One region of the Bradyrhizobium sp. 63_E2_N1_3 genome, then DNA from elsewhere that is predicted to be linked to it. Evidence: predicted binding sites of a transcription regulator. Region 1 holds the regulator's gene; the other holds the start of a gene.

Region 1 (15,675 bases):
CTTCCCGAGCAGGTGCACCATCTTGCCGGCGCTCTCCTTGCGCTGGTTGACGGCTGGCGAATATTGCGGATCGACCAGCACGATGTCGGCGCCGCCAGCGGCCTGGATGCGGGAGATGCCGTCCTCGACCATCTTGGCGGTGTCACCGGGATCGAGATTGCGCAGCACCGCATTGGTGCCGACCTGCCAGATCACGAGATCCGGATGCACGTCGATCACCTCCTTCTGGAGGCGCTTCATCATCTCGGGCGCGTCCTCGCCGCCGACGCCGGCGTTGATCACGGTGATGTCGGCGGTCGGATATTGCCGGCGGAGCTGCGCGGCGAGACGGTTCGGATAGTTGAAATCGGGCGAGCTCGCGCCATAGCCCGCCGTCGACGACGAGCCGAACGCGACGATCACGACGGGTTTGCCGGCGACGAGCTTGCCCGCGACATGCGGCAGCGAGCCCATCGCCTTCGAGCCACCCTTCGGCGTGAGGCAGGGCACGCGGCTGAAAATGTCCCCGGCGGATTTCGCGACCTGCTTCACCTTGTCGATGGCGCGGGCGGTCACGCCGCGCTGCTCGTGGGACGTCGCGGCGACGGTGGTCTGGGAGGGCGAAGCGGAAGCCGGACTAGCGGCCTGCTGCGGCGCGGGCGTTGCCTGCGTGGCCTGCGCCTGCACTGGTGCCAGCGACATCGGCGTCAGGAGCAGCAGAGCCGCCGCGGGCGCAGCCAGCCATGCCGTCAACCAAAAAGGGCGGAGAGAACTCATTAACGCTAGACCTCAATTTTGCTGCTGGGCCGGCCCCAGATGGGCTGCGTCGATCACAAACTGTGCCAACGCCCGGCCAAGGCAGTCATGGACCTGTTTCGCCAGCTCTGGCCCACGGGACGGGCTGAACAGGTCGAACTGACCCTGATCATTCCACTGCCGCATGATCGCGAAACGGTCGAACAGCGGGATGTCATGCTCCTGCGCCACCACCCGCATATTGTCGAGATAGGGCGGCACCGAGATCATGGTTTCGGTACGCGGGCTGTACTGCAAGTTCATCAACACAACGTCAGCCCCTGCTTTTTGCAGCGCGGAAACCCCTTCGGTCACCGCCCCGCGAAAATCATCGGGATCAATCGCTCGGATAGCATCCACAGTCCCGGTCTGCCAGATGACCAAAGTAGGCCTTTTTGCTTCCATCAGCTTAACGAAGGTCGCGGCCGCCTCCTCGGCCGTCTTCTTGCTCTGTATTTCTACGGAGACGTGCACGGTCTCCGACGGCAGCAGCCTGTCCTGCAGGATGGCCTGCATGCGCGCCGGGTAGGAGCTGTCCTCCGAGGCCGGAATCGTGGTCGAACGGCTGCCAATGACCAGGATTTCGAGCGGTTTGCCGGCCTTGATGGCATCGGCGACCCTCGGAAGCTGGCTTTCAGTGGTGAGCAGATAGGATGGCAATTCGCAGGCCGGGGGCGCGGCCGGAGCAGCCGGCACGGCATCGCCCGCGCGCGCCAGGGGCGCGGCGAGGTTACCGCACAGCAGGACCAGGCTCAGGAGAACCTTCGCCTTCATCAGCCCCCTCCCGCCAGATCGGCGTTGCCGACGGCGTTTTTGGTTTTCGCACCGCTCTTGTCAGCCACGCGCTTGTACCACGAAATCACCCAGGCAACGCCCCACATGATCAGGATTCCGGAGAGACTAATCAGCGCATGCATGGCTGCGCCGCCGGAGACTTCGGCCAGGATGAAATGGCCGGCGAAGGCGAGGAAGACGCCGAGGCAGAAGATCTCCAGGGAATGCTGGCCGCAGAGGATCAGCGGCCGCAGCCAGGGCGATTTCAGGCCCGGCCATTCCCGGGGCAGGAAGCGAACGGTGAGTGCGGCGAACGCCAGGAAATGCGTGAAGCGCAGCACGTCGAGATCGGCCTTGTCGATCGGATACATCCACTGCTCGAGCCGCCTCGGCATGAAGTGGGAGAGCTGCGGCACATACCAGGTCAGCGTCACGTAGAACGCCGCGACCAGATAGGCGATCGATATCCACATCGTGACGCGGGACGCCAGGATGCGCGACATGCGTCGCGCACCTCCGAGCGCACACCATGCGCCGAATACGAAAAGCAATTGCCAGGCGAAGGGATTGAACGCCCAGAAGCCGTTCGGATAGGCCGACAGATACAGGTCGTATTCCCAGGTCACCGCGTAGAGCAGAACCGAGAGGCCGAGCGTCACGTCGGGCCGCCATTTCATCAGCCACAAGATCAAGGGCAGCGCCAGCATCAGCACGATATAGAGCGGCAGCACGTCCATGTTGACCGGACGAAAGCGCAGCAGCAGCGCCTGCACGATCGTGACGTCGGGCTGCTTGAGGAAATCCATGATGCCCATCTCTTCGGTGTAGAGCGGGTTCTCGAACCTGGTCGCAACGTAGGAGATTTCGGCGAGGAAGATCGTGAACAGAAAGACGTGGGCGACATAGATCTGCCAGACGCGCCGCAGGATGCGCGCGGTAGCGACGACGAAGCCGCTTTCGAGCATGGCACGACCGTAGACGAACGCCGCGGTGTAGCCGGAGATGAAGATGAAGATCTCGGTGGCGTCGCTGAAGCCGTAATTGCGGATCGTGAACCAGGTCAAAAGGCTCGGCGGCAGATGGTCGACGAAGATCAGCCACAGTGCGAGCCCGCGGAACAGGTCGAGCCGGAGCTCGCGCTCGCCGATGGCGGGCAGCGTGATGGCCGGCGCGGCGGAGCGCAGCTTCGCCTCCGCAGGTCTGGCCTCCGCAGGCTTGCCGGTTCCCGCGATCGTCGATCCCGTCACTTGGTCGGCAATGGTCATCGGGGGTTCGAAACCCTTCCGCAAATCGCGACGTGTCATGGAGTGTACAGGTCCGGCCGTCGTCTCGCAAAGCGGCCGGATCACATTGGGTCTACTTCCTCGGCAATTCTGGCGGCACGATGTCACCAAAACCGCCTGCGGGCGTTGGTTCCCGGCCGGGTTTTCGTTATGATGGCAGCCATGTATCGCGCCGTGACCCGCCAGATCGAAGTGACCGTCGAGCCGAACTTTGTTCCGGAGCAGTCGTCGGCTGACCGCTCCCGCTATTTCTGGTCCTACACCATCGTCATCACCAATTCCGGCGACGAAACCGTGCAGCTGAAGACGCGGCACTGGATCATCACCGACGCCACCGGCCGCCAGCAGGAGGTCAGGGGCGAGGGCGTCGTCGGCGAGCAGCCGACCCTGGCTCCCGGCGAGCGCTTCGAATACACCTCCGGCGTGCCGCTCGCGACCGCCTCGGGCTTCATGACCGGCCGCTACCAGATGGTCAGCGAAAGCGGCGAACGCTTCGAGATCGATGTGCCGACGTTCTCGCTGGACAGCCCGGACAACAAGCGGGTGTTGAACTAGGGGCAGGCGATTTCGTGCGAACACCCACAACTGTCATGCCCCGGCCTTGACCGGGGCATCCAGTACGCCGCGGCTTTTCGAATCCATCACAACAGTTTCGGAGTACTGGATCGCCCGATCAAGTCGGGCGATGACACCGAGTGTGTGGCTTGCAACGACGGAGGATGCGACGCCTACGCGTCTTCCACGCCCGCCTCGTGCGGCGTGAACTGGTACACCGACGAGCAGAATTCGCAGGTCACGACGACCTTGTCGTCCTTGACCATCGCGGCGCGGTCGTCGGGCGAGAAGCTCTTCAGCATCGCACCAACCGCGTCGCGCGAGCAGGAGCATTGCGCCTTCAGAACCAGCGGATTGAACACGCGCACGCCGCGCTCGTGGAACAGGCGGAACAGCAGCCGCTCGCCGGAGAGTTCGGGGTCGATCAGCTCGACGTCCTCGACGGTCTCGACCAGCGAACGCGCCTCGACCCAGGCGTCGTCTTCGGCGACAGCATGCACCTCCGCGCCTTCGGGCGCATCGCCGGGATGCAAATCGGCCTGACGCGCGCGCTCGGGCGCCTTCGGCAGGAACTGCATCAGCATGCCGCCGGCGCGCCAGCGATGCTTGCCGCCGTCGTTCGAGCGCCACTCCTCGCCGACGGCTAGACGCACGCGCGTCGGGATCTGCTCGGAGCGCAGGAAGTATTCGTGGGCGGCATCTTCCAGGCTGCCACCGTCGAGCGCGACCAGACCCTGGTAGCGGCTCATGTCGGGACCCTGGTCGATGGTCATGGCGAGATGACCGTTACCGAGGAGCGTGCCGGAATCTTTTGTCTCGCCGAGGCGCTCGGCATCGTAGCGCGCATAGGCGCGCAGGCGATCCGGCGCCATGTAGTCGACGACCAGGAACGACACCGGACCGTCGGTCTGGGCCTGGAGGATGAAGCGGCCCTCGAACTTCAGCGCCGAGCCGAGCAGCGTCGTCAGCACGATGGCCTCGCCGAGCAGCTTGCCCACGGCAGCGGGATAATCGTGCTTGGTCAGGATCTCGTCGAGCGCGGGACCAAGCCGCACCAGGCGACCGCGCACGTCGAGTGCGTCGACCTCGTAAGGCAGCACGGCGTCATCGATGGGAACCGCTGATGGCGCGCGAACCGGGCCTTCAGGCCCGGTTTTCATGTCAGGGGATTGGGAAACCATGGCGCTTTATCTGGGGTCGATGGAGGAAAATGGAAGAGGGCGCGGAACGCTCCCCGGCATGCAGAAAAGATCGCACGAAAGCACGACAAACTCAGGGTCGTCCCGGGGGTGCGCAAAGCGCGAGCCCGGGACCCATAACCACAGGATTACAATGTAACCGGCGACGACCACTCCGCGTCCTCGCCAAACAACTTCCTGTGGTTAAGGGTCCCGGATCGGCGCGCCGCTGTGCGGCGCTGGTCCGGGACGACAGCGGTGGATGCGGCCGCCAGCGCGGCCACCCGCTCCACCGTCGCGTTACTTCACCGCGTCAAAGCACCAGGCCAGAATGCCCTTCTGCGCATGCAGGCGGTTTTCGGCCTCGTCGAACACGACCGATTGCGGGCCGTCGATCACTTCGTCCGTGACTTCCTCGCCGCGATGGGCGGGCAGGCAATGCATGAACAGCGCATCGGGCTTGGCCAGCGACATCAGCTTCGAATTGACCTGATAGGGCTTGAGCACGTTGTGACGGTGCTCGCCTTCCTTGTCGCCCATCGACACCCAAGTGTCGGTGACGACGCAGTCGGCCCCCTTCACGGCAGCCTCGGGATCGGTGCCGAGCACGATCGGCGCGCCGGTGGCCTTGATGAAGTCCCGCATCACCTTTTTCGGCGCAAGCTCCGGCGGCGTCGCGACATTGAGCTTGAACTTGAAACGCTCGGCGGCATGCGCCCAGGACGCCAGCACGTTGTTGTCGTCGCCGGTCCAGGCCACCGTCCTGCCCTCGATCGGGCCGCGATGCTCTTCGTAGGTCATGAGGTCGGCCATCACCTGGCAAGGGTGCGAGCGCCGTGTCAGGCCGTTGATGACGGGCACCGTCGCATATTCCGCCAGCTCCAGCAGGGCCTCGTGATTGAGGATGCGGATCATGATGGCGTCGACATAGCGCGACAGCACGCGCGCCGTGTCGGCGATGGTCTCGCCGCGGCCGAGCTGCATCTCGGCGCCGGTCAGCATGATCGGCTCGCCACCGAGCTGGCGCATGGCGACGTCGAACGAGACGCGGGTGCGGGTGGACGGACGCTCGAAGATCATCGCCAGCGTCTTGCCTTCCAGCGGCTTCACCGGCTGGTGCGCTTTCTGCTTCGCCTTCATGGCGGAGGAGGCCGCGAGCATGCTCTTGAGCTCCGACAACGGGAGCTCGTTGATATCCAGAAAGTGCTTCGGGGACTTGCTCATCAGCTCGCCGCCCGCTTGGTCTGACTGGACGAGATCGCGGCGCAGGCGCGCTCGAGCCGCCCGACGCTGTCCTCGATTTCGGCTTCGGTGACGATCAAGGGCGGCAGGAAGCGCACGACATTGTCGCCGGCGCCGACCGTGAGCAATTTTTCGTTGCGCAACGCCGCGCCAAGATCGCCGGATGGCACCACGGCCTTGATGCCGATCAGAAGGCCTTCGCCGCGCACTTCGCTGACGATGTCGGGATAACGATCGATCACGGAGGCGAGCTTCTGCTTGAGCAGCAGCGACATCTTCTGCACGTGGTCGAAGAAGCCGGGCTTGAGCATGACGTCGAGCACGGCATTGGCAGCCGAGATCGCGAGGGGATTGCCGCCGAAGGTCGAGCCGTGCGAGCCGGGCCCCATGCCGGCAGCCGCGTCCGCGGTCGCCAGCACCGCGCCGATCGGGAAGCCACCACCGAGCGCCTTGGCCAGCGACATCACGTCAGGCGTGACGCCGGTGCGGCGATGCGCGAACAGATCGCCGGTGCGGCCCATGCCAGTCTGCACCTCGTCGAACGCGAGCAGCAGGCCCTTCTCATCGCAGAGCTGGCGCAACGCCTTCAGGAAGGCGGGCGTTGCCGAACGCACGCCGCCCTCGCCCTGGATCGGCTCGATCAGGATGCCGGCGGTCTGCGGACCGATCGCCTTCTTGACGGCTTCGATATCGCCATGCGGGACCTGGTCGAAGCCGTCCATCGGCGGGCCAAACCCTTCGAGATATTTTGCCGAACCGGTCGCGGCGAGCGTTGCCAGCGTGCGGCCGTGGAAGGCGCCTTCGAAGGTGATGATGCGGTAACGTTCCGGATGACCCTTGGAGAAGTGATGATGGCGGACCAGCTTGATCACACCTTCCAGCGCTTCGGCGCCGGAATTGCAGAAGAACACGAAGTCCGCGAAGCTTTCGTTGCACAGACGCGCGGCGAGCTTCTCGCCGTCCGGGCTCTGGAACAGGTTCGACATGTGCCAGAGTTTGGTGGCCTGCTCTTGCAACGCCTTGACCAACGCAGGATGAGCATGGCCGAGCGCATTCACCGCCACACCCGAGGTGAAATCGAGATAGCGATCGCCATTGGTCGCAATCAGCCAGCAGCCTTCACCGCGCTCGAAACCGAGGTCGGACCTGGCGAAAACGGGGAGCAAATGCGGCGCTGCGCTGTTAGTCATGACGATCACTTGAATGTTGCGGACGGTGTGAGCGTGCATTGCGCAACGCACCATTGACCGGCCCGGAAAACGAAACGTGCCGCCTTTTAAGGGCGGCACGCCTGACTATCTTATGCCTGGTGAAACCGGTGTCAATGCCGCCCGGAAAGCCTCGCGAAACGCAGAATCCGTAGTCTTGCGGTGGCGATTTTGCGTATTTCCGCCACGGAACATGTGGAAGCGAGTCGGCGGACTCTTGCGCGTGAGTCACGCCATATTGTAGCGTTTGGCTTGTCAGATACGACATCTCGTGCAGCAGTTCTGATCCTCTAAGTCCTCATGTACCGGCGTAAGCGTTCGGGCGCATCTGGTGCGCCCGGCGAGCCTTAAGGGATTCTGGCGGCACGGGTTTTTCGAAGCTTAGGCATTCGCCGTGCGGCCGCCAGGATGGCAGGCGCCGGCGAAGGAAAGGGTGCAATGACCGTTTTGACCTGGTCGGATGATCGCGTCGAGCAGCTGAAAAAGCTCTGGGAGGCCGGACTTTCGGCCAGCCAGATCGCCGCTGAACTCGGCAATGTGACCCGCAATGCCGTAATCGGCAAAGTGCACCGGCTCGGCCTGTCGGGCCGCGCCAAGAGCCCTTCATCGGCAGCGCCGCGGCCGCGCAAGGCGCGCCCCGCCCAGCACATGATGCGGGTGACACGCCCGATCGCGCGCGGCAACACCGCGCTGGCGCAGGCCTTCGAAGTCGAGGTCGAGGCCGAACCGGTCACCTACGACAACGTCGTGCCGATGAGCCAGCGGCTGTCGCTGCTGGAGCTGAACGAGGCCACCTGCCACTGGCCGGTCGGCGATCCCTCGAGCCCGGATTTCTTCTTCTGCGGCGGCAAGGCGCTCTCCGGCCTGCCCTACTGCGCCCAGCACTCGCGCGTGGCGTATCAGCCCGCGGCCGATCGCCGGCGCGCGCCGGCGAAGCCGGGTCCGCGCTGAAGTCGTTCTGAGCTCAGAAAGGAGCCGTCACACGATGGCGGCTCAACAAATCCGATGTCGTCCCGGACAAGCGCGCCTCGAGCGCGCGCAGATCCGGGACCCTTAACCACCGCAAGATGTGGCTACGGGGACTCGGAGTTACCTTTTCACAAAATAACCGCTCGCTGTGGGTGTCCCGGACCCGCGCTTGCGCTTGTCCGGGACGACACCGAGAGTGTGGCCGCAGCTCACCGAGCTACGCCTGCTCCGCCTTCGCAAAGCGATCGTCCAGTGCGTAGCCCGCGCCGCGGACGGTGCGGATCGGGTCCTGCTCGCGGCCGAGATTGAGCAGCTTGCGCAGGCGGCCGATATGGACGTCGACGGTGCGCTCGTCGATGTAGATGTCACGGCCCCAGACGCTGTCGAGCAGCTGCTCGCGCGAGAACACGCGGCCGGGATGCTCCAGGAAGAACTCCAGCAGGCGATATTCGGTCGGACCGAGATCGATCGGCCGGCCCGAGCGCGCCACGCGGCGCTTGTCGCGGTCGAGCTCGATGTCGCCATAGGCGAGCACGGTGGCGAGCCGCTCGGGGCTGGCGCGCCTGAGCAGGCCCTTCACGCGTGCCAGCAGCTCCGGCACCGAGAACGGCTTGACGATGTAGTCGTCGGCGCCGGTCGCAAGGCCCCGCACCCGCTCGCTCTCCTCGCCGCGCGCGGTGAGCATGATGATCGGGAGCTGCTTGGTCTCGGGCCGGGTGCGCAGCCGCCGGCACAGCTCGATGCCGGAGAGGCCCGGCAGCATCCAGTCGAGCACGATCAAATCGGGGATGTGCTCCTTGAGGCGGGTGTCGGCGTCGTCGCCGCGCATCACCGTCTCGACGTCATAGCCGTCGCCTTCGAGGTTGTAGCGGAGAAGCTCGGTGAGAGCTTCCTCGTCCTCAACCACCATAATGCGTGCGCCCATGGTGTTCGTCGCTCCTTAAGTGTTCGGGACCGTCGTGGCGAAGGTCGTCATGTCGCCCTTCGGCCGCTTGTCGGTGATCGCCTGGCCCTCGATCATGTAGAACACGGTCTCGGCGATGTTGGTGGCGTGGTCACCGATGCGCTCGATGTTCTTGGCGCAGAACATCAGATGGATGCAGAACGAGATGTTGCGCGGATCCTCCATCATGTAGGTGAGGAGCTCGCGGAACAGCGAGGTGCAGATGGCGTCGACTTCCTCGTCGCCCTTCCACACCGCCATCGCCGCCGGCAGATCGTGCGCGGCATAGGCATCCAGCACCGACTTGACTTGTTGCTGCACGAGGTCGGTCATGTGCTCCAGACCGCGGAACAGCTTGAGCGGATGGAAATCCGTCTCCAGCGCCGCGACGCGCTTGCCCATGTTCTTGGCGAGGTCGCCGATCCGCTCGAGATCGGTCGCGACGCGCATGGCGCCGACGATCTCGCGCAGATCCACCGCCATCGGCTGGCGGCGCGCGATGGTGAGAACGGCGCGCTCCTCGATCTTCTTCTGGAGCGCGTCGAGCTCGGCGTCGATGGTCACGACGCGCTGGCCGAGCGCGACGTCGCGGCGGATAAGCGCGTCGACGGAATCGACGATCATGCGCTCGGCGATGCCGCCCATCTCGGCGACCAGGCGCGTGAGCTCCTGGAGGTCGGTGTCGAAGGCCTTTGCGGTATGTTCAGAACCCATGTTCCGTCTCCTCAGCCGAACCGGCCGGTGATGTAATCCTGCGTGCGCCGGTCGGTCGGCGACGTGAAGATCTTGCTGGTGTCGTCGAACTCGATCAGCTCGCCGAGATACATGAAGGCGGTCTTGTCGGAGACGCGCGCCGCCTGCTGCATGTTGTGGGTGACGATCGCGATCGTGTAGTTCTCGGACAGCTCCTGGATCAGCTCCTCGACCTTGGCGGTCGAGATCGGGTCGAGCGCCGAGCAGGGCTCGTCGAACAAGATCACCTCGGGCCGCACCGCGACCGTGCGGGCGATGCAGAGGCGCTGCTGCTGGCCGCCGGAGAGCGACAGGCCGGAGGCGTTGAGCTTGTCCTTGACCTCGTTCCACAGCGCGCCACCGCGCAGCGCCTTCTCGACGCGGTCGTCCATCTCGGACTTCGAGATCTTCTCGTAAAGGCGGATGCCGAAGGCGATGTTCTCGTAGATCGTCATCGGGAACGGCGTCGGCTTCTGGAACACCATGCCGACGCGGGCGCGCAGCAAATTGAGGTCCAGCTTGGGGTCGAGGACGTTGGTCTGGTCGAGCATGAGCTGACCGGTGACGCGCTGGCCCGGATAGAGGTCGTACATCCGATTGAAGATGCGCAGCAGGGTCGACTTGCCGCAGCCCGACGGGCCGATGAACGCCGTGACGCGGTTGGTGCCGAGCGCCAGATTGATGTTCTTCAGCGCGTGGTGCTCGCCGTAATAGAAATTGAGGTTGCGCACCGTCACCTTGGCCGGAGCTTCGGGCAGCACCGGCGCCTGGGGCAAACCACCGGCCGCGCTCATCGATACGGAAAGATCACTCATTTTGCGGTCCTCTCGGCGCTCAGAATGCGCGCGCCAATATTCAGGGCAAGAACGGTCAGGGTGATGAGCAGCGCGCCGCTCCAGGCGAGCTGCTTCCAGTAGGCGTAGGGGCTCTGCACGAAATTATTGATGGTGACCGGCAGGTTCGCCATCGTCTTGTTCAGACCCAGGCTGAAGAACTGGTTCGACAGCGCGGTGAAGAGCAGCGGCGCGGTCTCGCCGGCGACGCGGGCGGTGGCCAGCATCACGCCGGTGATGAGGCCCGAGCGCGCCGCGCGATAGGCGATGCGCTTGATCACCAGCGAGCGCGGCAGGCCGAGCGCCGAGGCCGCCTCACGCAGTGCGTTCGGCACCAGCAGCAGCATGTCCTCGGTCGTGCGCAGCACCACCGGGATGACGATCACCGCAAGCGCGAGGCAGCCGGCAATCGCCGAGAAGCCGCGCATCGGCACCACCACCGCACCATAGATGAACAGGCCGATGATGATCGAGGGCGCCGAGAGCAGGATGTCGTTGATGAAGCGGATCACCGAGGTCAGGCGGTCGTTGCGGCCGTACTCGGCGAGATAGGTGCCGGCGAACAGACCGAGCGGCGCGCCGATGCCGACGCCGAGCACGGTCATGATGATCGAACCCACGATGGCGTTGCGCAGGCCGCCCTCGGTCGAGCCCGGAGGCGGCGTGTCCGCAACGAAGAGCTCCAGGTTCAGGCCGGCAATGCCGTTGTAGAGCAGCGTCATCAGGATCAGCGCGAGCCATGTGACGCCGAAGGCAGCGGCAGCCAGGCAGAGCACACGGATGACGATGTCCATGCGGCGGCGGCGTGCGTAGATCGGGTTCATGTTACTTCCCCGCCTTCTTTTCAAGACGCATCAGCATCAACCGTGCAGCCGCGAGCACGAAGAATGTCAGCACGAACAGCAGCAGGCCGAGCAGGATCAGGCCGGACTGGTGCAGGCCGTCGCTCTCGGCGAACTCCGATGCGATCGCCGCCGAGATCGTGGTGCCCGGGGCAAAGATCGACGACGAGATGCGGAACGAGTTGCCGATGATGAAGGTCACCGCCATGGTCTCGCCGAGCGCGCGGCCGAGCGCCAGCATGACACCGCCGATGACGCCGACGCGGGTGTAGGGGATCACCACGCTGCGCACGACTTCCCAGGTGGTGCAGCCGACGCCGTAGGCGGCTTCCTTGAGCACCGGCGGGACCGTCTTGAACACGTCGACCGAGATCGAGGTGATGAAGGGCAGCACCATGATGGCGAGGATCAGCGCCGCGTTGAACAGGCTGAGATAGGACGGCGGGCCTGCGAAGATCGCGCCCAGCACGGGGACGCCGTCGAAGATCTTGATCATGAAGGGCTGGAACGTGTTGGCCAGGAACGGGCCGAGCACGAAGAAGCCCCACATGCCGTAGATGATCGAGGGAATGCCGGCGAGCAGCTCGATCGCCATGCCGATCGGGCGGCGCGCCCATTGCGGGCAGAGCTCGGTCAGAAAGATCGCAATGCCGAGACCGACCGGAATGGCGATCGCCATCGCGATGAAGGAGGTGATGAGCGTGCCGTAGATCGGGCCGAGCGCGCCGAGCACGGGCGGATCTGCCGACGGCGCCCAGCGCTGCGTCCACAGGAAGGCGAAGCCGTATTCCTTCATCGCCGGGAACGCGCCGACGATCAGCGAGATGATGATGCCACCGAGGATGAGGAGCACCGAGATCGCGGACAGCCGCGTGATCCAGTAGAAGGTGAGGTCGCCGAGCTTGAAGGCGCCCAAGGCCTTGGCGCGGTCATACGGTCCGGCGTCGTCGATTACATCGCTCTGAACGGCCATCTCTGCCACGCCGATCCCCTGTGCCCGTTTGATATACGCTTGTTGTCGGTCTTGTTGTTGGTCTTGCGCTCCGGATGCGGCGCGAGGCCGATCCGGAGCGGAGGTCTTGTGAGATCCCGGCGCCCAGTCCGGGACAAGAGCGCTTAGCTCTTGATCTCGGCAGCCCAGGTCTTCTCGATCAGCTGGACGACCGGGTCCGGCATCGGGATGTAGTCGAGTTCTTCAGCCGCCTTGCCGCCGCTCTTGAAGGCCCAGCGGAAGAACTTGATGGCTTCCTGCGAGGCTGCCTTGTCGGTGGCATCCTTGTGCATGAGGATGAAGGTCGCCGCCGTGATCGGCCAGGACTTGTCGCCGGGCTGGTCGGTCAGGATGACGTAGTAGCCGGGCGCCTTGGCCCAGTCGGCATTGGAAGCCGCGGCCTGGAAGGCCTCGACGGTCGGCTGCACCGGCTTGCCGGCCTTGTTGACGAGACCGGTGTAGGTCAGCTTGTTCTGCTTGGCATAGGCGTACTCGACGTAGCCGATCGAGTTCTTGGTCTGGCTGATGTTGCCCGACACGCCTTCGTTGCCCTTGGCGCCGACGCCGACCGGCCACTCGACCGCCGTGCCCTCACCGACCTTGCTCTTCCAGTCCGCGCTGGCCTTGGCGAGGTAGTTGGTGAAGTTGAAGGTGGTGCCCGAACCATCCGAGCGGCGGACCACGGTGATCGCGTCCGACGGCAGCTTCACGTTCGGATTGAGCTTCTTGATCGCGGCGTCGTCCCACTTGGTGATCTTGCCGAGATAGATGCTGGCCAGGGTCTCGCCGTCGAACACCAGCTCGCCGGGCTTCACGCCCTCGATGTTGACGACCGGAACGATGGCGCCCATCACCATCGGCCACTGGACGAGGCCGTCCTTCTCGAGCTGCTCGGCCTTGAGCGGCGCGTCGCTGGCGCCGAAGGTCACGGTCTTGGCCTGGATCTGCTTGATGCCGCCGCCCGAGCCGATCGACTGGTAGTTCAGACCGTTGCCGGTCTCCTTCTTGTAGGCGTCAGCCCACTTGGAATAGATCGGGAACGGGAACGTCGCACCGGCACCCGTGATGTCGGCAGCAAACGCCGCCGTCGCCGATGCGGCGACCAAGCCGGCAGCGACGATAGTTTTGATGAAATTCATGGTGGTCTCCATACAGGGGAGCGAAGCGCCATCCGCGCCCGATCGCGCTCCCCGTGCCGCCCCTTTAGGAGCGGTCGGCTGTGCTTTTACGAAGGTTTCGTGACAGCTGGATGACACGGCCAAGCGATTGAAATCGCTTGAATATCAGGTTGAAGCCGCGGTCTTCGCCTGGGGAAAACAGGCCGTGAAAACGGCGCCCTGCTTGGGCACGCTCTCGATCAAAAGCCGGCCGCGATGGCGGTTAAGAATATGTTTCACCAGCGATAATCCGAGCCCCGTCCCGCCCTGCGAGCGGCTGTCGCCGACGTCGACCCGGTAGAACCGCTCGGTCAGTCGCGGCAGATGCTCGGGCGCGATGCCGGGTCCGAAATCGCGGACCAGGACCCGGATTTCCTGAGTTCCATCAGTGGCTGCCGCGGCGGCCAGCGACACGATGACACGTCCGCCCGACGCCCCGTATTTGAGGGCGTTCTCGATCAGGTTCTCGAACAGGCGGAGCAATTCCTCGCGATCGCCCGCGATCATCACCGGGGTCTCAGGCAGATGGGTTTCGACCTCGACCTGGCGCTCCCGCGCCAGCGGCTCGAGCCCGTCGGCGACCTGGAAGATGATCGGCAGCAGGTCGACCAGGGTGTCGGGCCGCACATGGGCCGACAGCTCGACCCGCGACAGCGAGAGCAGATCGTCGATCAGGCGCGCCATCCGGGTCGCCTGGTTGTGCATGATGCCGAGGAACCGCTCGCGTGCCTTGGGATCGTCCTTGGCCTGGCCCTGGAGCGTGTCGATGAAACCCGACAGCGCGGCGAGCGGCGTGCGCAGCTCGTGGCTGGCATTGGCGACGAAGTCTGCGCGCATCTCCTCGACCCGGCGCAGCGGCGTCTGGTCGTGGAATGTCATCAGCATGCATTTGTCGGCGCCGCCGAAGGAGGTCGGCACCGGCACCGGTGTGATGGTCAGCTCCATCCAGCGGTCGACCGGCACATGGTCGAGATAGGTCGTGCGCCGCGGCTCGGTGGTCGCGATCGACTCCCGCAGCGCCGTGATGATCTCCGGCGAGCGCAGCGCGAACTGGGCGAGCTCGTTCTTGCGCAGTGCCGGCGCCAGCTGGGCGGCGGCGGCATTGAGATGGATGACACGCCCGGCGCGGTCGAGCAGCACCGCCGGATCCGGCATGCCGGCGACGACCGCGGCCACCGCCGCGCTCTCGACCGGGTTGACGCGGCGGGTGTCGTCGCGCGAGGCGGCATTGTCGTGCAGCCGCCAGGGGATCAGCGCTGCGGCCGCGATGCAGAGGAACACCGTCGCCGCCCGCATCACCGACAATTCGCCGAGCGAGACCACCACCGACAGCGCCAGCGCCGCGGCGATCAGGATGACGGTCGAGTGCCGCAGCCGGTCGGACCAGGGCTGCGCGGAGGGAGAAGATGGGGCGTCGATCGCCATCGGGGCGGGCTTCTCCTAAGGGGATGCGCCGGTCAGGCGCCGGTGTCGCTGCGCTCTCTCACATAGGCGGCTTCACGCGCCGGGCCGGGGTCGAGCTTGAGCGCCGCCTGCTGCAAGCGCTTCGATCGAGCGCCGATTATAACCTCGCGAAACGTCAGCAAGATTACAGATATGACGAAGGGGGAGAGATAATAGAGGACGCGGAACAGGAGCATGCCACCCAGCAGTTCCTCGCGGTCCATCTGCCAGAGGCCGACCAGCATGGCGGCATCGAACACGCCGAGCCCTCCCGGCGAGTGGCTGGCGAAACCGAGCAGCGTCGCCGAGACGAAGATCACCGCCACCACGACGAAGCCGAGATTGGGCTCGTCCGGGACCAGCACGTACATCGCCAGCGCACAGAAGCCGAGATCGATGATGCCAATGGCGATCTGGAGCAGCGTCAGCGGGCCGCCCGGCAGCACCACGGTCCAGGGCCCGCGGCCGACCACCCGCGGCTGGGTCCAGACCCAGACCACATAGGCGACCAGCCCCGCGATGATCATCATCGCCAGCATCCGGTTCAGCCAGGGCGGAAGCTGGTCGATCGCGGCAGCGGCTTCCGGATGGTAGGAGATGCCGAGGCCGAGCACCGCGGCATTGCCGAGCCAGAAGGTCAGGCCGGCGAGGAAGCAGATCTTTGCGACGTCGATCGCGTTCAGGCCATAGGCCGAATAGATGCGGTAGCGCACCGCGCCGCCGGTGAAGACGCTGGCGCCGACATTGTGGC
Region 2 (15,675 bases), 180 kb from region 1:
GCGCGCGGTCTTCCGCCGTCATGGGCGCGCGGAAGTCGTCGAATTCGCGGACGCAATCGGCGGCAAGTTGCTGGAGCGCGCCCACCGGCTCGGTCGGAATCACCGCAATGAAGCCGCTGATGGAGTCGACGACCGGACGGATTGACGGCATCGGCCGCGCCTTGCCGGCAAAGGCCGCGCAGGCTGCGACGAGCTCGGCTTCAGTCCTGCCTGGCGCCAGCGACATCGGCGCCTTCAGCGTGCCGTGGAAACCGTATTTGCGGGGATCGGCCGTGACGTCGCGCCAATCCGGCGCAACACGCGATGCGTCGGCAGGGAACGGCATCTCCTCACCGGTGTAGACATCATAGCCGAGCAGCTTGGCGCCGAAGCGGGAGAGGGCGCTGTCGGCGCCGGCTGCGAAGTAGATCGCGTAGCGGGGAAAATCTGTCATTGCCCGAGCATAACCGGTTCAGGCCGCAACAACAGCCTCGCGCGGCGTCGCCGCCGCAGCGAGCAGTCGCGTCGCATCAGTGAGATGCACGAGCTTTCCGCCTGATACCACCGCGATCAGCCGCGGCCGCAGCGGCACGCTGTCGTCGACCAGCAGCATGTCGGCGCGGCATCCTTCTGCGAGCACGCCGCGATCGGCAAGGCCGGTCGCGCGCGCTGGTCCCGCAGAGACCAGATCCCAGGCCTTCGGCAGCGGCAGCACACCGTCGGCGGCGAGGCGGAACGCGGCGAGCAGTTGCGCGGGATAGTAATAGTCCGACGCCAGCACCGAGCAGAGCCCCTTCGCGATCATGTCGGATGCCCGGGTCCAGCCGGTATGGCTGCCGCCGCGCACGACGTTCGGCGCACCGTAGACGATCGCATCGCCCGCGGCCGCGGCCGCTCGCGCGGTCTCCTCGCTGATCGGAAACTCCGCGATGTCAGCGCCCAGCTCGCGAAACTCCTGCCGCATCGCCGGCGTCGCATCGTCATGCGAGAGCATCCGCACCTCGGCCGCGCGGGCAGTTGCGGCAAGCCGCGACACGGAAGCCGGCACTTCACTGGCGCGCGAAAGCACACGCTCGACCAGCCGGTCGAATTCCTCGCCCGAGAGGCCGGTGCGCTCCACCATGCGGTTGCGCTTGCGCGGCTTGGCCATGTCGGCAACGGTGCCGTCCATGTGGTCGTTGAAGGCGAACAGGTCGACGCGGCCCTCGGCGAGCCACTGGCTTATCTCGGCCTCGGCCTCGAGATTGTAGGTCTCGTGCCGCAGGTGGAAACGGGTATCGGCGGCGAATTGCGGGCGCTGCCGCTCGATCGCCTCCATCAGGGCGCGCGCATTGCCGGCGCTGCGCAGGCCCGGCTCCCACGAACAGGTCGTGGCGTGAAAGACGGTGGTGATGCCGTTGCTGATCGCCTGGCGGTCACTGTCGGCGAGCGCGACGTCGATCGGGAAGTCGACGCCGGCGCGCGGCATCATCTGGCGCTCGAAGGCATCGCCATGCAGATCGACGATGCCGGGCAGCACCAGCAGGTTGCGCGCATCGATCGCCAGCCGCGCACGGCCGCGAGAGGCATCGACCTGCGCAATGTCCGCGCCGGACACCAGAATGGAAGTTTCGACGAGCTCGGAGCCGATCAGGGCCCGGCCGCCCTCAAGGAAGATGTCTGTCAAGCGACCGCGCTTCGTTTGCTGGCAGGGGAACGGGTGAGGGAGCTTGCCCGTGCTTCATATGCCGAGAGGAAATCTTCAATCCCGAGCTTGCGGAAATCGGGCAGTGCTTCACGCAATTTGTCGTGATCCCAGTCCCACCAGGCGAGTTGGGCCAGCCGTCCGGCGACGTCTTCCGAGAACCGCCGCCGCACGATGCGCGCCGGATTGCCGGCGACGATGGTGTAGGCCGGCACGTCCTTGGTGACGATGGCGCCCGCCGCGATCACCGCGCCGGTGCCGATGTTGCGGCCGGGCAGCACGATCGCGCCATGGCCGATCCAGACGTCGTGGCCGATATGAACGTGATGCTGGCGCCGCCAGTCGAAGAACTCGGTGTCGTCGCTCTCGCCTTCGAAGTAGGCGCTGGAACGATAGGTGAAATGCGCCTGCGTGGCGCGATGCATCGGATGATTGCCGGGATTGATGCGCGTCATCGCCGCGATCGAGCAGAATTTTCCGATCGTGGTGTAGGTGATCTGGGCGTCGTTCACGACATAGGAGTAATCGCCCATCGTGACTTCAGTGAGGATCGTGCGCGCACCGACCTCGGTATAGGTGCCGAGCCTGGTCTCATGCAGCTTCGCCGAAGGGTCGATGGTCGGTTGAACCGAGAGCGTTTTGCCGGCCATGCTACATCCGATAGGTCGAGGGCGGGCGTACCTCTTCGAGTGCCCTGATGACAACGTCATGACGATGCGATGACAGGGGAAGAGGTGTGTAGGATCGCCGCAGCGCGATCCGCGTGTCACACAAGTGTCAAGTGCCGGCGCTAGCGGTGGCAGCCAGCTACTCTGGAGCCCTCTATGCTGGTGGTTGAAGGTCTGACGTGCCGCTTCGGCGCAAAAGCCGCGGTGGACGACGCTTCGTTTCAAATCTCCCCCGGCGGCTTCGTCGGTGTGATCGGGCGCTCCGGCGCCGGCAAGTCGACCATGCTGCGCATGATCAATCGCCTGGCGACGCCGACGCAGGGCCGCATCCTGTTCGACGGCCTCGACGTCACCGCGTTGCGCGGCAAGGAATTGCGGCAGTGGCGGGCGCGCTCGGCGATGATTTTCCAGCAGTTCAACCTCGTCGGCCGGCTCGATGTGCTCACCAACGTGCTGATGGGGCGCCTCGCGACGATGCCGGCCTGGCGCTCGCTGACGCAGACCTGGCCCGAGCACGACAAGGCGCTGGCGATGTCGGCGCTCGAACAGTTCGATATCGCCTCACTCGCCGCCCAGCGCGCCGACCAGCTCTCCGGCGGCCAGCAGCAGCGTGTTGCGATCGCCCGCGCACTGGTGCAGCAGCCCGACATCATCCTCGCCGACGAGCCGATCGCCTCGCTCGACCCGCGCAACACCAAGATCGTGATGGATGCGCTGCTGCGCATCAACAAGCATTTCGGCATCACCGTGCTCTGCAACCTGCATTCGCTCGATCTGGCGCGCAGCTATTGCGATCGCCTGATCGGCATGGCGCAGGGGCGCGTGGTGTTCGACGGCGCGCCTGCCGAATTGACCGACCACGTCGCGCGCGAGCTCTACGATCTCGAAGCCTCCGACGTCATGGGCGGAATGCCCGTGCCGGTGCCTGAGGGTGTGCCGGCGCTCGGAACGGCCGCGGCTGCCTGAGCTGCGCCTGTAGTTGCCAATTTTTGCGTCAACCGACCCCAACCGATGAAGAGGGTATCATGATCACTCGCAGACTGGTTCTTGCCGGCGCCGCCGCGCTCGCGTTCACGACTTCGGCCTCCGCCGACGACTGGAAAGCCAAATACCCCGAACTGACCTTCGCGGTCATTCCGGCGGAAAACGCCTCGGGCGTGACCGAGCGCTGGGCGCCGTTCATGAACTATCTCTCCAAGGAATTGGGCGTGAAGGTCACGCTGCGCATCGCCAACGACTACGCCGCCGTCATCGAGGGCCAGCGCGCCGGCAACATCCATATCGCCAGCTACGGCTCGGCGTCATTCGCCCGCGCCCGCCTGACCGGCGTCAAGACCGATGCCTTCGCCAACGACATCAACGCCGACGGTTCGACCGGCTACTACTCTGTGTTCTTCGTCAAGGCGAGCAGCCCCTACAAGAGCGTCGACCAGCTCAAGGGCAAGAACCTCGGCCTCGTCGATCCGAACTCGACCTCCGGCAACAACGTGCCGCGCTTCGAGCTCGACAAGATGGGCATCACGGATGCCGACACCTATTTCAGCAAGGTCGTCTTCACCGGCAGCCACGAGAACGCGATCCTGGCGCTGGCGCAGGGCACGGTCGACGTTGCGGCCAACCAGTGGACCAGCGATGACGATTCCACGCTGGCGCAGATGCTGACCAAGGGCATGCTGAAGAATGCCGACGGCTCGCCGATGAAGAAGGACGATTTCCGCATCATCCACAAGTCGGCGCCGATCATCAACGGCCCCTACGCCTACAATTCCGACCTGCCGGAAGATGCCAAGGCGGCGATCGCCAAGGCGTTCTTCGACGCGCCGGCCAAGGACAAGGCGGCCTTCGATCGCCTCCAGGACGGCCAGAAGAAGGGTTTTCATCCCGCCACCACCAAGGACTGGGATGGCACGATCGAGCTGATCAAGTTCGTCGATGCACTGCGTAAGAAGAAGGCGTCCTGAGTTTCGGGACGATAGCACTGGAGCCGGGTCGATGGACCCGGCTCTTTCTCTTTGATCGACTACCTTCCCTGGCCAGATGACCGTCGCGGTTTCGATCCTCCCCGAGCAGCAGCTCGCCGTGCTCAACGCGGCCTATCGCCAGGCGGTCGCGCGCAAGCGGCTCCGACTCCTTTTGGGGCTGGTGATCTTTGCCGCAGCGCTGTTTCTTGCCGCGATCGGCGCGGAAGTGAACCTGCGCACCTTCTTTGCCCATTTCGGCAATTTCATCAGCTATTTCGACCGCATCCTCACGCTCGATAGCGGCCAGCGGGTCTGGACCGATGCCGGCGAGTGGCTGTGGGGCTGGCGCAAATGGCTGAAGATGCTGGGCGAGACGCTGCTGATCTCCTACGTCGGCACGCTGATCGGCGCGACCTTGGCCTTCGCCTTGAATTTCTTCGCGGCTGAGAACACCTCACCGTCGCCCTGGCTGCGCTTCGTGGTGCGTCGCCTGCTCGAATTCGCCCGCACCGTGCCGGGCATCGTCTTCGCGCTGATCTTCGTGATTGCCTTCGGGCTCGGGCCGATGGCCGGCGTGCTCGCGATCGCGATCCACTCCACCGGCGCGCTCGGCAAACTGTTCTCCGAGATCGTCGAGAATGCCGACATGAAGCCGGTCGAGGGCATCCGTTCGACCGGCGCGAGCTGGCTCTCCTGCATGCGCTTTGCGATCGTGCCGCAGGTGACGGCGGGGTATGCCAGCTACGCGCTGCTGCGCTTCGAGATCAACGTCCGTGAAGCCTCCGTCATGGGCTTCGTCGGCGCCGGCGGCATCGGCCAGGAGCTCGTCGTCGCCATCCGCAAGTTCTATTACTCCGACGTCAGTGCCATCCTGCTCACCATCATCATCACGGTCTTCATCATCGACATCACTACGGGCTGGCTACGCGGCCGTCTGTTCGGCAAGGAGGCACGGACGTGACGAGACCGCAGGAGGTCGACACGCGAGAGCTTCGCGCGCGCTACCCCGATGTGTTCGATCGCCCCGCCTCGGCGCGGCTCGCGATGCCGGCGATGATCGTCGCGGCGTTTGCGATCCTGGTTTACGGCCTCGTCGATCTCGACTTCTCGCCGTCGCGATTCTTCGCAGGGCTGAGCCAGCTCGGCTGGATCGGCCTGATGATGATCCCGCCCGATCCGGGCTCTTCGCTGCCGGTCTATCTGAAAGCGCTGGGTGAGACGCTGTCGATCGCGCTGCTCGGCACGACGCTCGCCGCGCTGTTCGCGCTTCCGGTCAGCCTGCTGGCCGCGCGCAACGTCATACCTTCGCAGATCCTGCGTTTTCCGGTCCGCCGTTTCCTGGATTCGATCCGCGGCGTCGACACCCTGATCTGGGCGCTGGTGTGGATTAACGTCGTCGGGCTTGGTCCGTTCGCCGGCGTGCTCGCCATCGCCGTGTCGGATTTCGGCGCGTTCGGCAAACTGTTCTCGGAGGCGATCGAGGGCGCCGACCAGAAGCAGGTCGAAGGCGTCCGCGCCTCCGGCGGCAGTGCTTTGCACGAAATCCGCTTCGGCCTGCTGCCGCAGGTGCTGCCCGTGATCGCCGGCCAGGTGCTCTATTTCATCGAATCCAACACGCGCTCGGCCACCATCATCGGCATCGTCGGCGCCGGCGGCATCGGCCTCCAACTCGCCGAGCAGATCCGCGTGCTGGAATGGCAGCGGGTGTCGTTCCTGATCCTGATGATTCTGGTCGCCGTCGCCGCGATCGATTTTATTTCGAGCAAGTTGCGGTTTGCGATCATTGGGCGGCGAGCTGTCGCCTGATCGCCGGCGCCGTAGGGTGGGCAAAGCGAAGCGTGCCCACCACTTCTGCTTAGATATCGGGGAGAGATGGTGGGCACGGCGCAAGTGCGCCTTTGCCCACCCTACGAGCCCTGCGTGGTCGCCCGCTCACCCGTTCTCCACCAGAAACTCCACCCGCTCCGCTGCAAAGCGCGAGTGCTTGGTCACCAGCGGCTTGCCGGCGAGATCGTGGTCGGTCGCGTCGACCACCAGGATCGGCCGTCCCAGCGGCAGATCGAGCCGCGCGGCATCGGTTGCGTCCACGATGCCGGCGGTGATCCGGGTCGCGCCGCGGCTGTAGTCGCGGACGCCGTAATGCTCGAGCAGTTTCGTCATCGAGCGCGTCGCGGCGAATACCTCACCCGCGCCCGGAAACAATTCCGCTGACAGCCAGGTGGTGGAGACGCAGATCGGCGTGCGGTCGGCGAGGCGGATCGCCTCGATCCGCACCAGCGGCGCGCCGGCCTTCAATCCCAGTTCGCGCGCCAGTTCGCGGGTCGCGACGTCGTCGGACGCCTCGATCAGCCGGCCATGCGGTTCGCGGCCGTCGGCGCCGACGATCTCGGAGAAGCGGGTGCGCGAGCGCAAGGGATAAGCGAGGCGCTGCGCCTCGACATAGGTTCCGCTGCCGCGTTCGGCGCGCACGATGCCGCGCTCGGCAAGTGCGGCCAGCGCGCGCCGCACGGTGTGGCGGTTCACGCGATAGGTCTCGGCGATCTCCATCTCGCCCGGCAGCTTGTCGCCGGCTGCAAAGCGGCCGTCGGCGATGCCGCGCTCGATGCCGTCGGCAACGAGGCGCCACAGCGCGACGCCCGAAGAGGCTGTGTCCTGCATGCTCATGTCGCCGAGAAGCCTACTTCAGAAATCACACGTTTGTCACGAAACAGTCATGGCGCTTCCGTATCAAGTTGTCTATTATCATAGACAACTTGGATTCGGCAAGTTCTGTCAAAAGCTCGGTGGATTGGGTGACCCAGCACAACAACCAGCAAGTCCAGCGCAAGGCCGCGATGGCCGTGCTGGCGCACGCGGAGGCGGGCGAGATCGCCGCTCGCCTCCGCGCTCTCGCCCTGCCGGCGCATCAGGAGCTACGCGCGCCGGAAAACGGTCTCGTCATGCTGCGCGGCCGGGTCGGCGGCGACGGCGCGCCGTTCAATCTCGGTGAAGCCACGGTGTCTCGCGCAGCGGTCCGGCTCGCGAGCGGCGAGGTCGGCTTCGGCTACACGCTGGGGCGCGATGGCGAAAAGGCGCGGCTGATCGCGCTCTGCGACGCGCTGGCGCAGTCCAGTGATTTCGGTGAGGCGGTGGAGCGTGACGTTATCGCGCCGTTGCGCGAGCAGCTTATGATCCAGCGCAAGCAGGCGGCGGCCGAGACCGCCGCGACGAAGGTTGATTTCTACACCATGGTGCGCGGTGAGGGGTGAGGCCATGACCACGATTGCGGAACTGCCGCCGGGTTTCGTCGACAAGGTCTTGTCGGCGCAATCGACCTTTCGTTCCGTGATGGACGCGATGGCGCGACCGGGCTCGGTCCAGCGCATCGTGCCGATGGCGGGAGCGCCCGCGCCAACGATGCGCGGCACTGCCGCGATCGCGCTGACGCTGTTCGATCACGACACGCCGCTCTGGCTCGATGAGCGGATGACGGAGCGATCGGACGTGGTGAAATGGCTCAAGTTCCACACCGGCGCGCCGGTGGTGCAGGACTCCTCGATCGCGAGTTTCGCGCTGATCAGTGACGGTGCGGCGCTGCCGTCGCTCGAGCGCTTCGCACTGGGCACGAACGAGTATCCGGATCGTTCGACCACGGTGATCCTTCAGGTCGAGAGCCTGAATTCGGGGCGCAGTTTCGAACTGCGTGGCCCCGGCATCGACGGTGTCGCGACGCTTCAGGCCTCGATCAGGCCTTTCGACCTGTTCGAACGGCTGCAGTTCAACGAGGCGCTGTTTCCGCGCGGCATCGATTTGGTGCTGGTCGCCGATGATGCCGTGGTTGCGATCCCGCGCACCACGCGTGTCGTGAACAAGGGAAGCTAGTCGCATGTATGTCGCAGTCAAAGGCGGCGAGCGCGCCATCGAGAACGCCCATCGCCTGCTCGCCAATGCGCGGCGTGGCGACCAGAGCATTTCCGAAGTCACGCTGGATCAGATCTCGGAGCAGCTTGGCCTCGCCGTGGACCGCGTCATGAGCGAAGGGTCGCTCTACGACCGCGAGCTCGCGGCGCTCGCGATCAAGCAGGCGCGCGGGGATCTGATCGAGGCGATCTTCCTGGTCCGCGCCTTCCGCGCCACCCTGCCGCGCTTCGGCGCCAGCGAGCCGGTCGACACCGGCGCGATGCGCGTGCAGCGGCGGGTGTCGGCGACCTTCAAGGATATTCCCGGCGGCCAGATCCTCGGGCCTACCTTCGACTACACGCACCGCCTGCTCGATCCCTCGCTTGGCCAGGGCTTCGTGCCTGAAGTGCCGGCGACGGCCGAAGCTTCGACGGCGCCCACGCCGCGTGTGACCGACATTCTGGGCCGCGACGGGCTGATCGAATCCTCGCCGCGGGCCGAAGACGGCGCCAGCGTCGGCGACCTCACGCGCGAACCGCTGAACTTCCCGGCCGATCGCGACCTGCGCCTGCAAAACCTCGCGCGCGGTGACGAAGGCTTTCTGCTGGCCATGGGTTACTCCACCCAGCGCGGTTACGGCCGCAACCATCCCTTCGTCGGCGAGATCCGCTTCGGCGAGGTCGAGGTCGAATTTTTCGCGGAGGACGTCGGCTTCGCCGTGCCGCTCGGCTCCATCGAGCTCACCGAGTGCCAGATGGTGAATCAATTCAAGGGTTCGGCGACGGAAGCGCCGTGTTTCACCCGCGGCTATGGTCTCGCCTTCGGCCAGAGCGAGCGCAAGACCATGTCGATGGCGCTGGTCGACCGGGCGCTGCGTGCCCGCGAGCTCGGCGAAGAGGCCGTGGCCCCGGCGCAAGATGAAGAATTCGTGATGTCGCATTCGGACAACGTCCAGGCGACCGGCTTCGTCGAGCATCTGAAGCTGCCGCACTATGTCGACTTCCAGTCCGAGCTCGGGCTCCTGCGCAAGCTGCGCAAGGAATTTGCCGAGGCCAATGCGCCCGATGCCATGAAGGAGGCCGCGGAATGAACGCGCCCGCCTACAATTTCGCCTATCTCGACGAGCAGACCAAGCGGATGATCCGCCGCGCGATCCTCAAGGCGATCGCGATCCCCGGTTATCAGGTGCCGTTCGCCAGCCGCGAAATGCCGATGCCCTATGGCTGGGGCACCGGCGGCGTGCAGGTCACGGCCGCGATCCTCGGGCCCCAGGATGTGCTGAAGGTGATCGACCAAGGTTCCGACGACACGACGAATGCGATCTCGATCCGCAAATTCTTCGCCAAGACCGCGGGCGTCGCCACGACCACGGCAACAGAAGATGCAACCGTGATCCAGACGCGTCACCGCATCCCGGAGACGTCGCTGCACGCGAACCAGGTGCTGGTCTATCAGGTGCCGATCCCGGAGCCGCTGCGTTTCCTCGAACCGCGCGAGACCGAGACGCGGCGCATGCATGCGCTGGCCGAATACGGCCTGATGCATGTGAAGCTCTACGAGGACATCGCCCGCTTTGGCCACATCGCCACTGCCTACGCCTATCCGGTGAAGGTGAACGCGCGCTACGTGATGGACCCGTCGCCGACGCCGAAATTCGACAATCCCAAGATGGACAATTGCCCGGCGCTGCAATTGTTCGGCGCCGGTCGCGAGAAGCGCATCTATGCGATCCCGCCCTATACGCAGGTGGTGTCGCTCGATTTCGAGGATCACCCGTTCGAGCCGTACCGCTTCAACGCGCCCTGCGCGCTGTGCGCGGCGGAAAATTCCTATCTCGACGAGATTGTCACCGACGACAAGGGCGGGCGCATGTTCGTGTGCTCGGACACCGACTATTGCGAGGGCCGCCAGGCCGCCGGACATCACGGCAGCATGAGCGCCGCGCCGTACAAGGAGAAGGCGCAGGAGGGATCAAATGGCTGAGGAGATGCTGGAGAACGATCAGCCGCTGCTGGTCGCGGAGTCGCTCAGCAAGTCCTATGGCCGCATCGCCGCGTGCCGCGACGTGTCGTTCTCGCTCTACCCCGGCGAGGTGCTGGCGATCGTCGGCGAGTCCGGCTCGGGCAAGTCGACACTGCTGCAAATGCTCTCGGGCCAGCTCGCGCCGAGCGCCGGCCAGGTGTCGTACCGGATGCGCGACGGCGTCACCCGCGATCTCACGAGCCTTGGCGAAGCCGAGCGACGCTTCCTGTTCCGCACCGACTGGGGCTATGTGCACCAGGATCCCGCGCAGGGCCTGCGCATGGCGGTCTCGGCCGGCGCCAATGTCGGCGAACGGCTGATGGCGGTCGGCTGGAATCACTACGGCCGCATCCGCGATACCGCGTCGGACTGGCTCACCCGTGTCGAGATCGACATCGCGCGCATCGACGATGCGCCGCGCACCTATTCCGGCGGCATGCGCCAGCGTCTCCAGATCGCGCGCAACCTCGTCACCGAGCCGCGGCTGGTGTTCATGGACGAGCCGACCGGCGGTCTGGACGTGTCTGTCCAGGCGCGCCTGCTCGACCTCGTGCGCAGCCTCGTCGCCGAGCTGCACCTTGCCGTCATCATCGTCACCCACGATCTCGCGGTGGCGCGACTGCTGTCGCATCGCGTGATGGTGATGAAGGGCGGCCGTGTCATCGAGACGGGTCTCACCGACCAGGTGCTCGACGATCCCCGCGAGCCCTATACCCAGCTCCTCGTTTCCTCGATTCTGCCGCCATAAGCCTTCCAAGATGAGTTTTCCGATGACCGCCATGATCGACATCGCCGCCGCGAAAAAGACCTTTACGATGCACCTGCAGGGCGGCATCGAGCTGCCTGTCGTCAGCGGCGTGACCTTCCACGTCAACCCGGGCGAATGCGTCGTGCTCTCTGGCCCGTCCGGTGCCGGCAAGTCGTCGATCCTGAAGATGATTTTTGGCAATTACCGCTGCGACTCCGGCCGTATCGGCATTCGCCATCGCGGCGCGGTTGTCGATCTCGCCACCGCCGAGCCGCGGCAGGTTCTCAACATCCGCCGCTCCACCATCGGCTATGTCAGCCAGTTTTTGCGGGCGGTGCCGCGTGTTGCGACCATCGACGTCGTCGCGGAGCCACTGATCGTGAACGGCACGGCCCGAGCCGACGCGCAGGCACGCGCCGGCGAGTTGCTGCACCGCCTCAACATCCCTGAAAGACTCTGGCAGCTGCCGCCCGCGACCTTCTCCGGCGGCGAGCAGCAGCGCGTCAACATCGCGCGCGGCTTCATCTCGGACCTGCCGATCCTGCTGCTGGACGAGCCGACCGCCTCGCTCGATGCCGCCAACCGCGCCGTCGTGGTCGAGCTGGTCGCCGACAAGAAGCGCCAGGGCGTCGCCATGGTCGCCATTGTCCATGACGACGAAATCCGCCATTTGATTGCCGACCGTATTGTTGACGTCACCAGCTTTGCCGCCGCGGCCTGAAGGAAATGGAAATGAATGCCAAGCCGAAGGAAACATTGATCGCCAACGCCAGGATCGTGCTGGCTGACCGCGTGATCGAACAGGGCTGGCTCGCTCTCGCGGACGGACGCATCGCCGAGATCGGCGAGGGCAGGGCCCCCGCGGGTGCGGAGGATGCCGGCGGCGACCTCATCATGCCCGGCCTGATCGAGCTCCACACCGACCATCTCGAAGCGCATTACGTGCCGCGCCCGAAAGTGTTCTGGAATCCGGTCGCCGCCGTCATCTCCTATGACGGCCAGCTCGCGACCTCAGGCATCACGACCGTGTTCGACTCGCTCCGGGTCTGGCGTGAGGACGGCGCCGAGGAAGTCGATGGCCGCGCCGGCGTGCTCGCCGCCGCGATCACGACCGCGCGCGATGCCAGCCTGCTGCGCGCCGACCACTTCCTGCATCTGCGCTGCGAAATCCCGATGCCGAGCGTGGTCGAGGAAGCCAAGGAGCTGATCGACCGTCCCGACGTCAAGCTGATGTCGCTGATGGACCACACCCCCGGCCAGCGCCAGTTCCGCGACGAGGTCAAGCTGCGCGACTATTATCGCGGCAAGGGCGGCGGCAAGACCGATGCCGAGCTCGACGAGCTGTTCGCGAAGCGCTTCGAGTATCAGAAGCTCTATGCCGCGACCAACATGCGCGAGATCGTATCGCTCGCGCACAAGTACAACATTCCGCTGGCGAGCCATGACGACACCACCGAGGAGAACGTCGCGGACGCCGTGCGCGATCGCGTGTCGGTGGCGGAATTCCCGACCACGCTCGAGGCCGCGCGCGGCCTGCATCAGGCCGGCATCGACATCCTGATGGGGGCGCCGAACGTCGTGCGCGGCGGCTCGCACTCCGGCAACATCGCCGCGGTCGATCTCGCCCGAGAGGGCCTGCTCGACATCCTGTCGTCGGACTACATCCCGTCCAGCCTCCTGATGGCCGCGCTGCAATTGCCGGAGCATGTGCCTGCGATCAGCCTTCCGGCGGCGGTTCGCACCGTGACCAAGGCGCCGGCCGAGGCGGTTGGCCTGTCGGATCGTGGCGAGGTCGCGATCGGCAAGCGGGCCGACCTGATCCGCGTGCATGTCGCAGGCGACGTTCCCGTGGTCCGCAGCGTCTGGCGCGAAGGAAACCGCGTCGCATGAGCGAGACCGCGACCATGGCACACGATGAGGCCAGCGGGATCGGACCCGGGCGGCTCGTGCTCGTGGTCGGTCCCAGCGGTGCGGGCAAGGACACGCTGTTGCGGCTCGCACAGGCGGCCTGCGTCGATGATCGCGACATCGTCTTCCCGCGCCGTGTCGTGACGCGCGAATCCTCCGAGGCCGAAGACAACATCGCGATGAGCCAGGACGAATTCCGCCGCGCGCGCGAGCACGGCGATTTCGCCGTGCACTGGGAAGCGCATGGCCATTCCTACGCTCTTCCGCTCGAAATCAACGATGACATCCTCGCCGGCCGGGCCGTCGTCGCCAATGTCTCGCGCACAGTGATCGGCGCGCTCCGCCAGGCCTATGCCAACGTCGTCGTGGTCGCGATCACGGCGCCGCCGGACGTGCTGGCGCAGCGGCTTGCTGCCCGGGCCCGGCACAGCGACGGCAATATCGCAGATCGCCTCGCGCGCAGCGTCGACGACGCATCGGCCAATGCCGATGTCACTATCCTCAACGCGGGCAGCGCGGACTATCACAGTCGCCAGCTCGTGCGCGTGATCAGGAACGAAGGCTGGCACGAATAGCCGGCGCAACAAGGAGAACGGAATGTCGGTGATTGAAACGGTCGAACAGCTGGAGGCCATCTACGGTGCCGTTGGTGATGCCTCGACCGTGAAAGTCGCCGACCACGTTACCCCGCTCTACCGCATCTTCATCGAGAAGGCGCCGTTTGCCGCGCTCGCCACCATCGGACCGGAAGGGATCGACTGCTCGCCGCGTGGCGATCTCCCCGGCTTCGTCCGCATCCATGATCCGAAGACGCTGATGCTGCCGGATCGCCGCGGCAACAACCGGGTCGATTCCTTGCGCAACATCGTGCGCGATCCCAGGGTGTCGCTGATGTTTCTGATCCCCGGTTCCGGCAACGCGGTGCGGGCCAACGGCCGCGCTTGTCTCTCCGTCGATCCCGAGCTGCTCGCCTCGTTCAAGGTCGAGGGCAAGGCGCCGCGCAGCGTCATGGTGATGAATGTGGACGAAATCTATTTCCAGTGCGCCCGCGCCATCGTCCGCTCCGACCTCTGGAATCCCGACAAGCGGATCGATCCGAAGACGCTGCCGACGCCGGGCCAGATCCTGGCCGAGATGAGCGAGAACAAGGTCGGCGGCGCGGAATATGATCGCATCTGGCCGGAGCGCACTGCGGCGACGATGTGGTAGCGCTCTCTTGCCCTCTCCCCCTGTGGGAGAGGGTGGCTCGCCGCGAGACGGGTGAGGGGTATCTCTCCTCACGAAAAGGAGCCGTAGGGTGGGCAAAGGCGCACTTGCGCCGTGCCCACCACCTATCCAACACCGCGATAGAAATGGTGGGCACGCTCCGCTTTGCCCACCCTACGGCTCACGAAGAGCGGTGCGCGCGGAGAGATACCCCTCATCCGGCGCTTCGCGCCACCTTCTCCCACAAGGGGAGAAGGAAAGGCGGCACCATCTTCGCTCCTAGTTAAACGCCATCCCGCCGCTCAGCGCGATGGTCTGCCCGGTCATGTAGGCATTGTCGACCGGCAGCATCACGGCTTTCGCCACCTCATCGGCCGTGCCGAAGCGGCCGAGCGGGATGCGGCTGACGAACTGGGGCTGGCCGCTCATCATGTCGGTCTCGATCAGCGACGGCGCCACCGCGTTGACGGTGATGCCTTCCTTCACCAGCCGCGCCGCATAACCGCGCGTAAGGCCCTCCATGCCGGCCTTGGATGCATTGTAGTGCGGGCCGATCGAGCCGGCACCGCGCGCCGCGCCCGAGGAGATGTTGACGATGCGGCCCCATTTCCGCGCACGCATCTCCGGCAGCACCGCCTGCGTGCACAGGAAGGCAGATTTCAGGTTGACCATCATGGTGCGGTCGAAATCCTCTTCGGTGAGATCGTCGACGCCGCGCGTGATCGCGATGCCGGCATTATTGACGAGGATATCGATCGGCCCGAGCCCGGCCGTGGCGCGCTCGACCATTGTAGCCACGGCGTCGCGCTGCGAGACGTCGGCGGCAACGACAATCGCGCGACCGCCTTGCTTGCCGATCTCGCCTGCCAACTGCTCGGCCTGCCCGATCTGCTCCCGGCAGTTGATCGCCACCGCCGCGCCTGATGCGGCCAGGGCGCGACAGACGGCTGCGCCAATCCCGCGCGAGCCGCCGGTGACGAGCGCGGTGCGCCACTTCAGATCATTCGCCATGTCCGGATCTCCCAGATTGTCTGTTTTTACGTTGCGCGAGCGTACCACGCCTGCCGCCCGCGCCTGCTGAACTCATCGCGAGATGAATCCGTCTGTCGGTACTTGCGCCGGGAGAAGCGCGCCAGCGCGCCGGTGCCAAATATGGATAGCCATTTCATTGACCGAGCTCACCAATCGCTCGATATTCGGAGCATCGAAACTGCTCCTCGAGCTTGATGCCGCGATATGAGAACCGATCACCAGCGTAATCCCAGCGACATGCACGCGTGCATGACGCGGCGCTGTTTCTCGGCGGCAACCGGCGCCTGTTGTTGTTGCTGATCGCCTCCTAGCAACCTCCCACAGCACAAATCCCACGACAGGAACGCCGACATTCCGGCGAACGAGCAGTCATGTCCCAGACCCAGTCGAACGCCTACATCATTGAAATCCACGACCGCGCCGCCGGCATCATCACAAGAGATGAGCGCGGCTTCCGCTTCTTCTCCTCCGAACGCCTGTTCGACAGCCTCGAAGGCCGCCAGTTCCGTTCGGCGCGCGAGGCCGAACGCGCAGCCCGTGCGGTGTTTTCGGAGCGGAGCCGCCGCGCCAATTCCTCACTCTTCGCTA

What was found. Region 1 encodes PhoB, which activates phosphate uptake and scavenging genes when phosphate is short. Its sites were predicted from a motif close to TGTCATNNANCTGTCAT; they were not measured.
Region 2: a site for PhoB is predicted at 2,372-2,388, ahead of phnC (phosphonate ABC transporter ATP-binding protein). Genes of this name have one in related genera too.

What each region holds. Positions count from the first base shown of each region.
Region 1 covers NZ_CP197235.1:8,598,988-8,614,662, forward strand. Annotated here, with positions in the region: gene AB7531_RS40940 (SGNH/GDSL hydrolase family protein) at 1-756, opposite strand, end outside; gene AB7531_RS40945 (SGNH/GDSL hydrolase family protein) at 769-1,548, opposite strand; gene AB7531_RS40950 (OpgC domain-containing protein) at 1,548-2,813, opposite strand; gene apaG (Co2+/Mg2+ efflux protein ApaG) at 2,994-3,386, shown strand; gene AB7531_RS40960 (Hsp33 family molecular chaperone) at 3,560-4,567, opposite strand; gene argF (ornithine carbamoyltransferase) at 4,865-5,788, opposite strand; gene AB7531_RS40970 (aspartate aminotransferase family protein) at 5,788-6,996, opposite strand; gene AB7531_RS40975 (GcrA family cell cycle regulator) at 7,453-7,965, shown strand; gene phoB (phosphate regulon transcriptional regulator PhoB) at 8,201-8,908, opposite strand; gene phoU (phosphate signaling complex protein PhoU) at 8,924-9,640, opposite strand; gene pstB (phosphate ABC transporter ATP-binding protein PstB) at 9,652-10,473, opposite strand; gene pstA (phosphate ABC transporter permease PstA) at 10,470-11,315, opposite strand; gene pstC (phosphate ABC transporter permease subunit PstC) at 11,317-12,306, opposite strand; gene pstS (phosphate ABC transporter substrate-binding protein PstS) at 12,450-13,463, opposite strand; gene AB7531_RS41010 (ATP-binding protein) at 13,608-14,906, opposite strand; gene AB7531_RS41015 (lysylphosphatidylglycerol synthase domain-containing protein) at 14,939-15,675, opposite strand, start outside.
Region 2 covers NZ_CP197235.1:8,422,400-8,438,074, reverse strand. Annotated here, with positions in the region: gene AB7531_RS40195 (DUF1045 domain-containing protein) at 1-433, opposite strand, end outside; gene AB7531_RS40190 (alpha-D-ribose 1-methylphosphonate 5-triphosphate diphosphatase) at 452-1,645, opposite strand; gene AB7531_RS40185 (chloramphenicol acetyltransferase) at 1,642-2,313, opposite strand; gene phnC (phosphonate ABC transporter ATP-binding protein) at 2,488-3,297, shown strand; gene phnD (phosphonate ABC transporter substrate-binding protein) at 3,357-4,292, shown strand; gene phnE (phosphonate ABC transporter, permease protein PhnE) at 4,369-5,253, shown strand; gene phnE (phosphonate ABC transporter, permease protein PhnE) at 5,250-6,098, shown strand; gene phnF (phosphonate metabolism transcriptional regulator PhnF) at 6,225-6,956, opposite strand; gene phnG (phosphonate C-P lyase system protein PhnG) at 7,076-7,540, shown strand; gene phnH (phosphonate C-P lyase system protein PhnH) at 7,545-8,153, shown strand; gene AB7531_RS40145 (carbon-phosphorus lyase complex subunit PhnI) at 8,158-9,261, shown strand; gene AB7531_RS40140 (alpha-D-ribose 1-methylphosphonate 5-phosphate C-P-lyase PhnJ) at 9,258-10,154, shown strand; gene phnK (phosphonate C-P lyase system protein PhnK) at 10,147-10,941, shown strand; gene phnL (phosphonate C-P lyase system protein PhnL) at 10,964-11,662, shown strand; gene AB7531_RS40125 (alpha-D-ribose 1-methylphosphonate 5-triphosphate diphosphatase) at 11,674-12,831, shown strand; gene phnN (phosphonate metabolism protein/1,5-bisphosphokinase (PRPP-forming) PhnN) at 12,828-13,424, shown strand; gene AB7531_RS40115 (pyridoxamine 5'-phosphate oxidase family protein) at 13,447-14,058, shown strand; gene AB7531_RS40110 (SDR family NAD(P)-dependent oxidoreductase) at 14,335-15,066, opposite strand; gene AB7531_RS40105 (hypothetical protein) at 15,459-15,675, shown strand, end outside.